DNA from 2 places in the Pseudomonas sp. HN2 genome. Region 1 is predicted to be linked to the other one. Evidence: riboswitches for the same ligand, from Rfam matches in the RefSeq annotation. Region 1 holds a riboswitch; the other holds the start of a gene.

What was found. Region 1 has a riboswitch for cobalamin ahead of LIS66_RS12225 (CbtB domain-containing protein). Riboswitches for the same ligand answer to the same signal wherever they lie in the genome.
Region 2: it holds a riboswitch for cobalamin, as region 1 does, so the genes downstream of both, LIS66_RS15185 (ABC transporter substrate-binding protein) here and LIS66_RS12225 (CbtB domain-containing protein) in region 1, are expected to answer to the same signal.

What each region holds. Positions count from the first base shown of each region.
Region 1 covers NZ_CP085885.1:2,789,444-2,797,448, forward strand. Annotated here, with positions in the region: gene LIS66_RS12200 (SET domain-containing protein) at 1-3,050, opposite strand, end outside; gene nfuA (Fe-S biogenesis protein NfuA) at 3,323-3,907, shown strand; gene cobM (precorrin-4 C(11)-methyltransferase) at 4,074-4,820, opposite strand; gene LIS66_RS12215 (cobalamin biosynthesis protein) at 4,899-5,312, opposite strand; gene LIS66_RS12220 (CbtA family protein) at 5,316-6,017, opposite strand; gene LIS66_RS12225 (CbtB domain-containing protein) at 6,029-6,226, opposite strand; cobalamin riboswitch at 6,349-6,569, opposite strand; gene LIS66_RS12230 (hypothetical protein) at 6,603-6,929, opposite strand; gene LIS66_RS12235 (AzlC family ABC transporter permease) at 6,916-7,614, opposite strand; gene LIS66_RS12240 (sugar phosphate isomerase/epimerase family protein) at 7,604-8,005, opposite strand, start outside.
Region 2 covers NZ_CP085885.1:3,517,707-3,525,711, reverse strand. Annotated here, with positions in the region: gene LIS66_RS15210 (pyridoxal-phosphate dependent enzyme) at 1-387, opposite strand, end outside; gene metE (5-methyltetrahydropteroyltriglutamate--homocysteine S-methyltransferase) at 831-3,119, shown strand; gene LIS66_RS15200 (GNAT family N-acetyltransferase) at 3,304-3,855, shown strand; gene LIS66_RS15195 (ABC transporter ATP-binding protein) at 3,794-4,558, opposite strand; gene LIS66_RS15190 (FecCD family ABC transporter permease) at 4,555-5,571, opposite strand; gene LIS66_RS15185 (ABC transporter substrate-binding protein) at 5,568-6,581, opposite strand; cobalamin riboswitch at 6,722-6,916, opposite strand; gene LIS66_RS15180 (ParD-like family protein) at 7,032-7,259, shown strand; gene map (type I methionyl aminopeptidase) at 7,256-8,005, shown strand, end outside.

The sequences.
Region 1 (8,005 bases):
CCAGCCACCCTGATTTCCTTTGTGTACCAATGCCCGGGTTTCACCGACGACAGGTTGATCGACAGGTCGCGGTTGGTTTTCGGGTTGACCAACACCACAGAAAAGCTGTTTTCCCCGGTCTGCGCTGTTTCTGCGATAAACCCGTAGGAGTTGTCCCTGACCTGGTAGACGGCAATGGTGCCGCGCTCGTCGATGTTGCAGATGAACTTCTGGTTATAGTCCGCACGAAAGAATATGCCGCGCGAGTCCGCTTTCAGCCCTTGAATCCAGTGCGGTTCTACCGCGTATCGACGTATCAGGGGGTTGCTGTTGCTGATCACCGTGACGGGTGGCCGGTAGCGCGGGCCGAACGCTTGATGGGAGACAAGGTCGATCAGGCGAAAGTCGGGCGCTGCGGCGGTGCCGACATTGCGCATGGGAATATCGGCGATGCCTTCCACGGTGCACAATTGGTCGCCGGCTCGATGGGGCACCCAGGTCGCAGGATCGACCGGACTGAGATGGCGCGCAGCAATGGTGCCGTCGCGCAGGTGTGCGATGCCCATCCGCACGTGTCGCAAGGTCGCGCTACTCAGTTTGCCGAGAGCAAAGCGACCCAGTCTGAGCAGGGCAATAACGCTCTCCAGAGGATTGAGCTCCCGCAGCGTAGAAACAAGCAACGTTCGTGTCAGGGTGGAGAGCCTTGGCAACGCGAGGCGCAGACCGATTCTGCCAGCGCCGCTCAACAGACGGGTACAGCCCGCAATGTACTTGCCGACGGGCAAGCCGAAAGACACCACATCGGTAAACAGGCCCAGGCCACCGGACTCGATGCGTCGAGGATCACCCGATGTCAGGTCGTCGATGGCCCCCCAGAACGGCACGAACATTTTTCCCCAGAAGGTCATGTCCTCGATAAAGTCCCGACCGATGTCCATGCTGCGCGTCGCTTTACGGGTCTGTTCCAGTAACGCTGACTCATCCTTGAAGAACAGTTCTCTGGCGATCATCGCGGCCAGTTTTTCAGCTCGCGCCGACGTCAGGTTGTTCGCGGCAAAGGGCAGCGTCCGCGCCGCAACGTCCGGGGTTCGCTGTTCGATTGCAACAGCCTCGAACGTCTCGCCGAACTGTTCCACGATCAATACCGCTTGCTGGTTTTCCCTGGGTTTCGAGCCATCGCGGTAGGCTTCCCAGTCGAAGGGCAATTCAGTGCCTTTTCTGAAGGCGCCTCGGCTGGTCCGGCTGCTTGACCCGACCTTCTCGACGACAATCTCACCGCCCACTTGCAGCGACTTCATCTCTTTGCGCAGGCGCACAACGCCTGCGAACGGGAAAACTTCAATGTAACGTGGGTCGGTCGGGTAGGCAGGGTTGAGCGTGCGCAAAATAAACCCCGAGCGCGCACGAACGGCGTCGGTGTTCGTCCGGTTCTCATGCTCCACCTGGGTGTCATGCAGTGGCAGCCTTAACGAGTAAACGACCACTTCGTCGCGCTCAAGATCGGTGCCGCACGCCGGCAGGTACTGGCTCAGCAATGCTCTGATGAGCGTCGCGTAGGCGGCTCGCGGAGTATCCAGCCAGTTGCGGAAGGCCTCGTCGAATGCCGCGTCGGTGTCGTAACGAAAGCGGCTCGGGGGCCTGGACGCGAGATTTTGCATTGCACTGACCATGTCGCGTTCGTGCTGCTCGAGTGTCTGCACTGCCAGCTCGACTTCACTCAGCGAGTACGGCGCATGACGAATTCCCAGCAGTCCCGTTTCCACTGCCCAATCCAGCGCAGAACGCGCTTTGGCTGCCGTTACCAGCCGCTGCTGCTCAACATCGTCGGCATGCGCCTGATGATGCTCGGCTGGCAGGTTGAGCAGTTGTTCGAACGTCATATGCCGGGATGACCCGGGGGCGATGGTTTCGGCCAGAATAAAGCCGCTCTTGAAATTGGCCCAGGTGCTGGAAGTGCCGTAGGGAAGCTCCTCGGGAATGTCCTCGACCCAGGCTTCGCTGGCGATATTGCTTTTGAAAATCGCGACTGCCAGTAAGGCGGTGGTTTGGTTGACGCCAAGCGTTCGTTGGAAATGCTCGACCAGCGATTGCCGTATGCAAGCGTAGCGGCTGCCGGTTTCGATAAAGATCTGCAACTCGTTTCGATGATTACTGTGGGCGTCGGGTTTTACCGTTAACCAGAGCGCTCGCCACAACAGTTTTTTCAACACGCCAGGGGGGCACTGCTGGTTGTCGCCTGCACCGTACCAGTCCAGTTCGTTGGCAATGCGTTGAGCCAGTTGCAGGTTCTTTGCAGAACCCAGAGCGGTTTCCAGGAGAGCGACGGGGGTGGTGTTGGCCAACTTCTCCAGTTTGTCATTGAGTTTTTCCGGCAGCAGGTTTGCCAACAGCGAGCGGGATTTTTCCACTTCAATCTGGCGAACAATGCGCATGATCGCTTGATCACCCGCAGCGCCCAACAGGTGCTCAATGTCACTGACGTGCCCGTCATGTCCAAGCAGCCACAGTGCGCGATGGTCAACCAGATTGTGCAGAAGGCGCTGCCAGTCGGCGCTGGTGGCGGGCCGCTGCGGTTGCAGCGAGTAGTAGGCAAGCACCAGATCGAGCCTGACCGAGCCGTCGCTTTTGACGCCGTTGCCGACTTTACGGTGAATATCCAGCAAGACATCGACGTCGATAGACCAGTAGACCGGGACCTCTCTGAGAATCACTGAGTGACCGGCTATGCTGAAAACTTCCGGGGGGGAGGGCGCTGGCGTCTTGGCTGAGCTCAAGTGGAACGATACAAGGTCGTATAGGAAGTCATTGCCTAGAGGCGATTTATCGACGCCGACCGGCGTTGAAATATGCCTGATAAAGTCTTCATCCTCTTCCAGCTTGTTCAAAACCCGAAATGCTTCCCGGCATTCGCGCCCCAGCGCAGAACTGGCAGGAGGGTGATAGTAAAGGTCGCGTGGGTCACTGTTGAAATGCTCACCAACGAGGGTGTGCAGGTAGCTGATCAGGTGGTTGAGATCCTGCAGTCTGCGCGGCGGCGTTCGGCTATAGAACCCTGATAACGATGTATTCATTGAGCGCCTTTGAAATAAGTGCAATGGAACTTGCAAGTAAACGAAGGCGGTGAATATATAGGCCGAAAAAATCCCCGAGGCATACATATATATGCCTTGTGCCTGTTTCAGTATCCATTTGTTTACGTGGCCGCCCGCGCGCGCAAGCGGGCCTGACGATGCCACGAGGCGCTGGGCGGAGTCGCGAATCCGGCGTTTTCCGACAAAAATACTAGGACTTTGTCAGCCGCGTCATTTGGCGTAAACTGCGCCCAAGCCTGCGAGGAGTTTTTATGACCGCTATTACCATTACCGACGCCGCCCATGATTATCTGGCCGATCTGCTCTCCAAGCAGAACATCCCGGGCATCGGCATCCGCGTTTTCATCACCCAGCCTGGCACTCAGTACGCCGAAACCTGCATTGCCTACTGCAAGCCGGGCGAAGAGAAGCCTGAAGATACGGCGCTGGGGCTGAAAAGCTTCACCGCGTACATCGATTCCTTCAGCGAAGCGTTTCTTGACGACGCGGTCGTCGATTACGCGACCGACCGCATGGGCGGCCAGCTGACCATCAAGGCGCCGAACGCCAAGGTACCGATGGTCAACGCCGACAGCCCGGTCAACGAGCGCATCAACTATTACCTGCAAACCGAGATCAACCCGGGGCTGGCCAGCCACGGCGGTCAGGTCAGCCTGATCGATGTGGTCGAGGACGGCATCGCCGTGTTGCAGTTCGGTGGCGGCTGCCAGGGCTGCGGCCAGGCTGACGTAACCCTGAAGGAAGGCATCGAGCGCACTTTGCTCGAGCGCATCCCGGAACTCAAAGGTGTACGTGACGTGACCGACCATACGCAGAAAGAAAACGCCTACTATTAAGGCGTTCGCTGTGTACTGAAACGGCACTGAGGCGAGGGAGCTTGCTCCCGCTTGACTGCGTAGCAGTCACAACTCAGGCGACGCATTTACCCGTGATGAATGGGGCGTCTGAGGCTGGGATCGCTCCGCGATCCAGCGGGAGCAAGCGCCCTCGCCACACTTGTTTTCAGGGTCTGTACAGATGCGCATGCCCGGCGCGATACAACGAAGACTCGCTGAACACCTCACTGCCCAACACTCGCCCGACCAGAATAAGCGCCGTACGCCGAAACCCCTTGGCCTCGACCTTCCCGGCAATGTCCGCCAGCGTGCCAACCACCCAGTCCTGATCCGGCCACGTCGCCCGATGAATCACTGCAATCGGACAATCCGTGCCGTAATGCGGCAGCAGTTCGACCAGTATCTTCTCCAGATGATTGACCCCCAAATGAATCGCCATGGTCGCACCATGCTGCGCCAGGCTCGCCAGTTCTTCGCCGGCCGGCATCGCCGTCTTGTCGGCATAGCGAGTGAGGATCACGCTTTGCGAGATGTCCGGCAGGGTCAACTCGGCGCCCAGCAGCGCTGCGCAGGCCGCTGTGGCCGTCACGCCGGGAATGATCTCGAAAGGAATGCCCAGCTCACGCAAATAGCGAATCTGCTCGCCAATCGCCCCATACAGACTCGGATCTCCCGAATGCACACGCGCGACATCCTGACCTTTGGCATGGGCGGCCCTGATCAAATCGATGATCTGTTCCAGATGCAGTTCTGCGCTGTTGACCACGGTTTCGGCCTGGTGGCCTTCCAGCACTGCCGTGGGCACCAGTGAACCGGCGTAGATGATCACCGGGCAGTTGCGAATCAGGCGCTGGCCTTTGACGGTGATGAGTTCCGGGTCGCCGGGGCCGGCGCCGATGAAGTAGACGGTCATCGTTGAATCCTTGAGGAGAAGCGCAGCCGCACTTCAAATGAAGTGTGCTCATGATCGATGGCGGGAATTATCCGGATTTTACCCCGCACCGGCCAATGCCAGCGTGGCCTGGGCATATTTCTGCCGGGAGATCAGCAGTTTTGCCGGCGCCTGAATCAGCTGCTCGGCCAGGGCCAGCGCAGCGCTTTCGGCGACGCCGTAGCAACCGGTGCGCTCGAAAGCGATCTGCGAATGATGGCTGAGACGCGGCTGGTAAACGGCCAGCTCGGCACTGCTGAAATACTGCAATGGCAGATTCAACTGGGTGGCCAGCTCCAGCAGACCCGGTTCGTCGCGCTTCAGATCGATACTGGCCAACGCCCTGATGGCTCGCAGTTCAATGCGATGCGCCTGCAACGCCTGATCGAGCAGCGCGCGCATCGTACTGGCCGGGCAGCCGCGCTGGCAGCCAAAACCGACAACCAGCGGCTGCGCGGCGCGGTCATCGGTCATCGGTCATGCCTGATAATGGCCTGCGCTTTTGCGGCGGAACAACCACGCACTGATCAGGCCCAGAGCCAGCCAGAACGCTATGTTGGTCAGCTGCGAAGCGATTTTGAACTGGGTTTCCAGTGCTTCGGGCGCGAGCATGGCATGCACCTGCGGTTGCGGCGCGCCGATCACATGGGGTACGGCAAGGATCGCCACACCGAGGATCTTCATCAGCCAATGGCGGCTGAAGGCGAGCAGAGCCAGACCGACCGCGGTCGAACCGGCAGTGCCGATCCACCAGATCTGCCGCGACGCCAGATCGGCAGCTGCGGTACCCGGCAACTCCGGTGGCAGGCCCAGGGTCGGTGCGAGAACGAACGTGGCGTAACCGGCCAGACCCCAGAGCAGACCTTGCGAAGTCCTGGTCGGCGCGCGCAGGGTGTACAGGCCGGCGAGCATCAGGGCGAAACCCACCGCCACCACCAGATTACCGCCAGTGGTCGAGACCACGCGTTGCCAGCCGTTTTCCGGTTCCCAGGCTTCGGCATCATGGCTGTGGGCAGCGGTGCCGGCGGCGTGCTCGTGGACTTCGGCGACCGGTTCGGATTTCTCGAAGGTTTCGGCCTGAAGAATCAATGGCGATACCCAGAAACTCTGCAGCAGGGTCAGCAGCAGGGCGGCCAGCAAGCCGGTGAAGCCTGCGGTTTGCGCGATACGCTTGATCATCTCGGCAGGCCTCAGTGGCACGGGAACGCGGCGCTGTGGCGGGTATCGTGAGCGGCGTTGTGCACCGCTTCGATGTGCGAGAAACCGGCGAACCAGACCAGGCTGGCACCGAGGATCGAGGCGAAGAGGGCGGCAGCCACGCGTTGGCCCAAAGTGGCTGTGCTAGAGATGTGGTCAGTGTGGCTGACGGTATTGCTGATGATCGACATAGCGCTTCCCTCTGAAATGTCAGCGGGTGAATCGAGCGCATGAAAATCCCTGCAAGCCGGGCACGCGGGGATTTCGAACAGCGCCCGCCCACCGCGGGTTTGTTTGTGGTCAGCGGCACGGGTGCGCGCTGGGTGTTGCGGGCCGGTCTCCGGGCTCACGAGGGGTTGGCACCAGGCCGACCTGCAAGCATCACCTTCCCATGCCGGGGCACAGTGGATCTGACGCTTCGCTCGCTTACCGTTGCGGGGGCAGCACCGGACTGACATGGGCTTTGAGTAAAGCACATGATTCACCGGTTTCCCGTTTCACCCTGTGAAGGGCACCCGTAACAAGGTGTGTAGGAGAGCATGGGCGGCGATGGCCGTCAATCGACCGCTAGCGCATTGCGAGCAGCACGTATAACGCCAAAGCGATCAGAAACGCATAGTAGGACTTGATTCGCGTCAGGCTCAGCAACCAGGCCAGCGCCACTGGCGCCACCCACGGCATGTTCTCCGCGTGCTGTCTGACCAGGGGATCAAGCGATCCGGCCAGCAGACTCACCAGCATCGCCACCGAAGTGTATTTGCCCAATCGATCGATAAAGGTGCGGGCGCCGCCCGACAGTCGTTCGACATTGACTGCCAGGGGCAGCAAGCGGCAGATCGCCGACACCAGTGCGCAGATCGCCACGTACAGCCAGAACGTACTAGGGTCGGTCATAGGCATAACTCGTCAGGACCGTCACCGCGAGCACCAGCAACAGGCTGATCTCGCCCAGCCACAACAGGCTCGCGGCGCTGGCCAGTCCGGCAATCCATTGCCCATGGAAGCTCTGACGGTCGCGGGCCATCTTGCCCAGCGAAGCACTGAGGAAGATCGCGATCACCACGCTGGCGTGATCCATCAAGGCATTGTCGGCCAGGCTGGCGAAGCAATAGCCGGCCACGGTGCCAAGCAGAGCGGCGGCATACAGTAAAAAACACACGGTGTTGGCGTAGCGGCGGCTGAGCGGTTGCTGCTCCTTGCGAATCGACATCAGCGTAAAGGCTGCATTGGCCATCACCGCCAGCGCCGGGATGAACGCTTTGACCGGGCCATCAAGGCTGGATTTCAAGCTCAAGGTGAATACCAGAAAACGCAAATTGATACTCAGCGCCGAGACCAGCACGCCAAAGGCATTGAGCAGATGCGCGGGCGTCTCCAGCAGCGTCAGTTGCAACGGCGAGGCCATCACCGTGCCGCTGAACACCACCATGGCCGGCAACTCCAGGCCATGACGACGCCCGAGCATGCCGATCAGGGTGAAGGTCAGCAAGAGCGAGAACACGAAAGGCAGCGCGTCGCGGATGCCGGTCGCTATCTCGCTGTGTACCGCAGGCTTCGCCAGACTCGATTCAGCCGGCATGGGTGTTCTGTCGCGCGTCGGCAAGTAGGGTCTCTACGCCCTGTTTGTAGGCCAGGGCCTTCTCCAGGTAATACTCGGTGGAAAAGCGCGGGATGAATTCCTCCACCACCGCCACGCCCCGATAACCATTGACCGCGAAACGATTGAGCACGTCGCTCAGACGCAGATCGCCTTCGCCGATCGGCAGGTGCTGATGATGCGTGCCATTGAGGTCAGCGATGTGCAGGTGGCGGGTAACCGGCGCCAGTGCGGCGATGGCTGCGAACAAATCGTCGCCGTAGGGCATCAGCGAACAGAGGTGTGTTACGTCGATGGTCACGAAGCAACCCGTTTCGCGATGGAACCGCAGGTGTTCCTCGACCGTGAATACCGGGAACTTCGGACGCTGGCC
Region 2 (8,005 bases), 730 kb from region 1:
GTAATACTCGGGATGACCCTTGCCGACGTCGGAGCGGGTGATGTGCACTTCGGCGCCCATGGCCTTCAAGTGCAGGACTTTCTCGGTGGACATCTTGTCCGGCACCACCAGCACCACACGATAGCCTTTGGCACGGCCGACCAGCGCCAGACCGAGACCGGTGTTGCCGGCGGTGGCCTCGACAATCGTGCCGCCCGGTTGCAGGCGGCCGTCACGTTCAGCGGCGTCAATCATCGCCAGACCGATGCGGTCCTTGATCGAGCCGCCGGGATTCTGCGATTCGAGTTTGAGAAACAGCGTGCACGGTCCGGTATCAAAACGGGTGACCTGAACCAGCGGAGTATTGCCTATCAGCCCAAGCACGGCAGGGCGTGATTCCTTCGACATTTCTTCACCTCTTTATGGTGTTGATCGCGTTCCGATCGCGGGGAAAAGACTCGCGTGCAACTTAGGCGCAGACATCTTCACTCGCAACCTTTAATCCTTGAGAAATCCAGCCATTTGGATCTAACGATAGAACGAATTTGCCAAGCTGCCGGAACAGTTCGAACGTGTTTACAGTGAGGCGTCATCGAGTATTCAAAGGGCGTCTTCGCCGCGACAAAAGCTTGATCTGGGCGTCGCAGTTATGATCGTTCCCACGCTCTGCGTGGGAATGCAGCCGGGGACGCTCTGCGTCCAACGGTCCAAAGATCGCAGCCTTCGGCAGCTCCTACAGGAGTGCCTGTGCATGAGTAGAACTTGTGATGATCTAGAATAAATTGAGTTTGTTTCATCAAGCCTCGTTCCCGACAATGGCCGCCATCGAATAAGCACCTGGAGTTGTTCTCATGGCACTGGCCCATTCCCTTGGATTTCCGCGCATCGGTCGCGACCGCGAACTGAAGAAAGCGCAAGAGGCGTTCTGGAAAGGAGAACTGAACGAGGCGGGCCTGCGTGACGTTGGGCGTGAGCTGCGCAAGGCTCATTGGGACCTGCAGAAAAACGCCGGCATCGACTTGCTGCCAGTCGGCGATTTCGCCTGGTACGACCAGGTGCTGACCCACTCGCTGATGTTCGGCGTGATCCCCGAGCGCTTCCGCCCGCACGATGGCAAAGCCACCCTGCAAACCCTGTTCAGCATGGCTCGCGGTGTCAGCAACGCTTGCTGCGGCGGCGCTCATGCCCAAGAGATGACCAAGTGGTTCGACACCAACTATCACTACCTCGTACCGGAATTCAGCGTCGATCAACAATTTCAGCTGGGTTGGGAGCAGTTGTTTGAAGAAGCTGAAGAGGCGCGCGCGCTGGGGCACAACGTCAAACCGGTGATCATCGGCCCGTTGACCTATCTGTGGCTGGGCAAAACCAAAGGCACTGATTTCGACAAGCTCGATTTGCTTGATCGCCTGCTGCCGCTGTACGGCCAGATCTTTGCGCGGCTGGCGGCACTGGGCGTGGAATGGGTGCAGATCGATGAGCCGATTCTAGTGCTCGATCTGCCCCAGGACTGGAAAAATGCCTTCGAACGCGCCTACAACCAGATCCAGCGCGATCCGCTGAAAAAACTGCTCGCCACCTACTTCGGTGGTCTGGAAGAAAACCTCGGTCTGGCGGCGAACCTGCCGGTCGATGGCCTGCACATTGATCTGGTGCGCGCGCCGGATCAGTACCCGACGATTCTGGATCGTCTGCCGGCCTATAAAGTGCTGTCGCTGGGTGTGGTCAACGGTCGGAACGTCTGGCGCTGCGATCTGCACAACGCGCTGGCGACGCTGCGGCATGCCCATGAGCGTCTGGGTGATCGTTTGTGGGTGGCGCCGTCCTGCTCGTTGCTGCACAGCCCGGTGGACCTGAGTCGTGAAGACCAGCTCGATGCCGAACTGAAAAGCTGGCTGGCGTTTGCCGTGCAGAAGTGCGAAGAGGTCGCCGCGCTCGCCCAGGCTGTCAGCGAGCCGGAAGCGCCGCAGGTGCTGCGCGCGTTGGCGCAGAGCCGTGCGGTGCAGACCAGTCGCGCCGCCTCGCCGCGCATTCACAAACCGGCGGTGCAGGCACGGGTAGCGGCGATCACAGCCGGCGATGCGCAACGTCAATCGCCGTTTGCCCAGCGCATTGCCAAACAGCGGCGCAAGCTTGATCTGCCGCTGTTCCCGACCACCACCATTGGCTCGTTTCCGCAAACGGCGGCGATTCGTCTGGCGCGTCAGGCCTACAAGCAGGGCAAGCTCAGCGCGGCGGATTACACCGACGCCATGCACAGCGAAATTCGCCACGCGGTGGAGATTCAGGAGCGCCTCGGGCTGGATGTGCTGGTGCACGGTGAAGCCGAGCGTAACGATATGGTCGAGTATTTCGCCGAACAACTCGATGGCTACGCTTACACTCGCTTCGGCTGGGTGCAGAGCTACGGTTCGCGTTGCGTGAAACCGGCGGTGATTTTCGGCGACCTGAGCCGCCCGCGAGCAATGACGGTCGAGTGGATCCGCTACGCCCAGAGTCTGACCGACAAAGTCATGAAAGGCATGCTGACCGGTCCGGTGACCATGCTCATGTGGTCGTTCCCGCGCGAAGATGTCAGCCGTGAGGTCCAGGCACGACAACTGGCGCTGGCGATCCGTGACGAGGTGAATGATCTGGAAGCGGCGGGAATCAAAATCGTCCAGATCGACGAAGCGGCGTTCCGTGAAGGCTTGCCGTTACGCCGGGCGCAGTGGCCGGCGTATCTGCACTGGGCGAGCGAAGCGTTCCGCCTGTGCGCCTCCGGGGTGCGCGACGAGACGCAGATTCATACGCACATGTGCTACAGCGAGTTCAACGATGTGATCGAGTCGATCGCGGCGATGGACGCCGATGTCATCACCATCGAAACCTCGCGTTCGGACATGGAACTGCTCGAAGCGTTTGAAGCGTTCGCCTACCCGAACGACATCGGCCCGGGCGTCTACGACATTCACTCGCCACGCATTCCCGAAGTGGCGGAGATGGTCGGGCTGCTGCGCAAAGCTGCCCGGCGCATTCCGGCTGAGCGCCTGTGGGTCAACCCGGATTGCGGCTTGAAAACCCGTGCCTGGCCAGAAACCGAAGCGGCGTTGGTGCACATGGTCAGCGCCGCGCGGCAACTGCGCAGAGAGTGGGCATAGTAGCCAACGCAGTCCCCTGTAGGAGTGAGCCTGCTCGCGATAGCGGAGTGTCATTCAACACATAAGCGACTGACCCACCGCTATCGCGAGCAGGCTCACTCCTACAGGGGGTGTGATTCCGGATGGCACGGCAGGCTCGCAATTGTTACCGTGACCCACCGCAACCCAGGTACCTCCCGCACCCATGGACCCCCAGCCAGTCATTCAAGCCGCCTCTGAAGCCGACATCCCGGCCATCCTCGATTTCACCCTCAAGGCCCGCGCCGAGCTGTTTCCCAAACTCAGCGCCTCCGGCACGCCTGACGATCTGGCGCGTTTCGCCGAGGTTTATCTGCATGGCGCAGGCTGCTTTCTGATCGCTCGTCATGCAGGGCAGATCGTCGCCTCGATCGGCTATCTGCCGTATGACCGACGCTTCCCGCAACTGGTGTACCCCGGCCTGAAAGTGGTGGAAGTCGTGCGCCTGTTCGTCCTGCCTTCGCAGCGCCGATCAGGACTCGCTGGTGCGCTGTATCGGGCGTTGAAGGAACACGCGCTAGCCAACGGCGTGGAGCTGATCTACCTGCACACCCATCCGTTTCTGCCGGGCGCCATCGAGTTCTGGCAGCGCAAGGGTTTTGCCATTGCTCAGGTCGACAAGGACCCGGTCTGGCAGACCACGCACATGCAATCGTTCATGAATGAAAACGCAATATCTGCGCGCCATCGAACGGATCCGTCAGGTAGTGCGCCCTGACCCCGAAGGTCGTCTGTAAGCGCTCCGGCGTCAGCACGTGCAGCGGTTCGCCGAGCGCCACCAGCCGCCCGCGTTCCAGCACCGCCAGGCGATCGCATTTAAGCGCCTGATTGAGATCGTGCAGGGCGATCAGCGTAGTCACCGGCAGAGTGCGCACCACTTGCAGAATGCTCAATTGATGCTGGATGTCGAGGTGGTTGGCCGGCTCGTCGAGCAGCAGAATCTGCGGGCGCTGCGCCAAGGCGCGAGCGATGTGCACGCGCTGGCGTTCACCGCCGGAGAGGCTGCGCCAGAGGCGGTTGCGCAGGTGCACGGCGTCAACGTCGACCAGCGCTTGCTCGACGATGGCGGCATCGGCCGGCGACCACGGTTGCAGCGCCGACAACCATGGCGTGCGCCCCAGCGCGACGGCGTCGAACACGCGAATGCCATCGTCGGTATCGGCCTGCTGTTCAACCACGGCGAGCGTTTGCGCGATGCTGCGCCGGGACAACTTGCAAAGCGCCTGGCCGTCGAGCCGCACTTGGCCTGTGCTCGGTTCACGCAGGCCGGCGAGCAGTTTCAGCAATGTGGATTTGCCGGAGCCGTTCGGGCCAACGATACCGAGGGTTTCACCACGCTGAACATCGAGACTGACACCGTGGAGCAACTCGGCACCACGCACCTTGAAGCCCACACTCGCACAACTCAGAACCGGGTTCATCGCGCCGATCTCCGACCCACCAGAATCAGCGCGAACACCGGTGCGCCCACCAGCGCGGTGATCACGCCGACCGGAATCACCTGACCCTTGATCAGGGTGCGTGACAGCACATCGGCGGCAATCAGAAACACCGCACCGCCCAGCGCACTGGCCGGCAGCAGACGCGCATGACCGGTGCCGAGCAACAACCGCGCGGCATGGGGAATCACCAGACCGACAAAGCCGATCGAGCCGACAATCGACACCATCACCGCCGTTACCAGCGCGGCGCAGCCAATCAATAGAATCTGCACACGTCGTACTGGAATGCCGAGAGACGCCGCCGAATCCGCGCCAAAGGTGAACGCATCCAGCGCCCGGCGATGCCACAGACAAACAACCAACCCCAACACAGCCACCGGCACTGCCAGCCACACCGACGGCCAGCGCACGCCGCCGAGATTGCCGAGCAGCCAGAACATGATCCCGCGCGCCTGTTCGGAGCTGGCCGAGCGGGTGATCAGAAAAGCCGTGAGGGCGTTGAACAGCTGCGAGCCGGCAATCCCGGCAAGAATGATCTGTCCGGTGCCGCTGGCCGAGCCGCTGACCCGTGCCAACAGAATCACCAGCACGAACGCGGTCACCGCACCGGCGAAGGCACCGGCCGACAGCGAGATCGCTCCGGCGCCGACGCCGAGCAGGGCGACCATCACCGCGCCGGTCGAGGCACCTGCGGAAATCCCCAGTAGATACGGATCGGCCAACGGATTGCGCAGCAGCGATTGCAGGATCACCCCGCATGTCGCCAGGCCGGCACCGCAGGCCGCCGCGACCAGCGCGCGGGTCAGGCGATAGTTCCAGACGATGCCTTCGTCGATCGGGTCGAGCACATAACCGGCGCCCCACAGCTTGTTCGCCAGCACTTGCAGCACCACGCTCGGCTCGATGGAGGTCTCACCAATGGCCACACCGCCGATCAGCGCGACCGACAGCGTCAACAGAACCAGCAGGGCACGGATCACGCGACTGCTCATTGCGACAGGTCGTAGCCGTTGATGGCGGTGGCCAGTTGTGCGAGGCCATCGAAGGTGCGCAGGCTGGCCTGCATGGCCATGGCGTCGAGGACGATGATGCGGTTGTGCTTGACCGCGTCCATGTTGCGCGTCACCGGATCACTGCGCAGGAAGGCGAGCTTCTTCTGGTAGTCGTCAGCCGGGAAACGCCGGCGATCCATGCGCGCGATGACCAGAAACGTCGGATTGGCCTTGGCGATGGTTTCCCAGCCGACGGTCGGCCATTCTTCATCCGACTCGACGATGTTGCGCACGCCGAGGGTGCTGAGCATGAAATCGGGCACACCTTTGTGCCCGGCCACGAACGGCTCGATGTCCATCTCGGCGCTGGAGAACCACACCAGGGCGCTGACGTCTTTGCCCTGCTGGTTTTTCGCGGTGGCGATCGATTGTGCGAGGCTGGCTTTGAGCTGCTCATTGAGCTGTTCGCCACGCGCCTGCACGTCGAAAATCGCCGCCAGTTGGCTCACGCCTTTGTAGACGCTGTCGATGCGAAACGGCGCCAGCCGCGTGCCGTCCGCACCGACGAGGTTGTCCTTGGCTTCGCAATCGGAGGGCAGCAGGTAGGTCGGAATCTTCAGCTCGTGAAACTGCTCGCGGGTGCCGACCGCGCCTTGCGGGCCGACCATCCATTCCAGCTCGACGGCGACCAGTTCCGGGCGTTTGCCGATCACCGCTTCGAAACTCGGCTCGTTATCGGCGAGGCGCTCGATCCTGTCGTTCTGCGCTTTGTATGTGCCCAGCACGTCGTTGAACCACAGCGAAGTGCCGACAACCTTGTCGCCCAGGCCCAAGGCATAGAGCATTTCGGTGCCGGCCTGGCCGATGGTCACCGTGCGTGCGGGCGCGTGCTGGAAAGTAAGGCTGCTGCCGCAGTTTTCCACGGTCAGCGGATAGGCAGTCGGCGCCGCTTGCGCCAGGGCGCAGAGGCTCAGAGAGGTGAGCAGGGTGGCAACGCGGGGCAGCAGCATGGGGCAGTCTCCAGGGGGAACCGTACGGGAGCGGGCGGGTACGGTCTGGAAACACACCTCGGGCGCGGTCGTGGAAACTGCGCTAGGCCGGCATGGTGAAAAAGCGCACGGCACGATGTCCTTCCCGGACACCCCGCCGGTTAGTCAGTCACTGTGCCGGCAGGTCTCCTGACTGATGCGTCATCGCCATGCTCCGGCCTTCCCGGGGATTACCCAGTGGCAGTCGAGGAGCAGGCTCGGCACCTACAGTTGCGGGGGCAGTTCCGATTGATGCTGTGCAAGCATTTCGGATTCCCTATTAATTCCGTGTGGAAACCGGCGCGGGCATGGTAGTCGATCAGGCCGGTGAAGGGGAGCCGAATCTGCTGTGTTTCCATGCCGGAGCGTTTGCAATCCGTGGCAATGTTTGGCTAGTATACGAAACATATACATATCGTAGTGGATTCATATATGGGCATCGTAAAGATTTCAGAGGACATGCACGAAAATCTGCGCATCTCCAGCAACGCACTCAGCCGCTCGATCAACGCGCAGGCCGAGCACTGGATGCGCATCGGCATGCTCGCCGAGCTGCACCCCAACCTCGACCACAGCGCCATTTGCCGCCTGCTGATCCGCGCCGAACAGAACGGCGGACTGGATCTGCACCAACTGACACAGGAAGCCGTCAGCGCATGAGAAACCAGATCAGGATCAACACACCCGCCGACATCGAAAAATCCCGCGCCGCCGGCAAACTGGCTGCCGAGGTGCTGGCGATGCTGGTGCCGCATGTGAAGGCCGGCGTGACCACCGATGAGCTCGACCGGTTGTGCAACGACTACATCGTCAATGTGCAGAAAGCCGTGCCGGCCAATGTCGGTTATCACGGTTTCCCGAAAACCGTCTGTGCATCGGTCAACGATGTGGTGTGTCACGGGATTCCGTCGGGCACGCCGTTGAAGGACGGCGACATCGTCAACCTCGACATCGCCGTGATCAAGGACGGCTGGTTCGGTGATACCAGCCGCATGTACGTGGTGGGTGAGGCGACCGCCGAAGCGCAGCACCTGATCAAGACCACCTACGAGGCCATGTGCGCAGGCATTCGCGCAGTCAAACCGGGCGCGACGCTGGGCGATATCGGCCATGCGATCCAGCGCCTGGCGGAGGCGGAGGGCTTCAGCGTGGTCCGCGAGTATTGCGGTCACGGCATCGGCAAGATCTATCACGATGAGCCGCAGATCCTGCATTACGGTTTTCCCGGTCAGGGTCTGAAGCTCAAGGCCGGGATGATCTTCACCGTGGAACCGATGCTCAATGCCGGCAAGCGCCATGTGAAGAACATGCCGGACGGCTGGACCGTGCTGACCAAGGACGGCTCGTTGTCGGCGCAGTGGGAGCATATGGTCGCGGTGACAGAGACCGGATTCGAAGTGCTGACG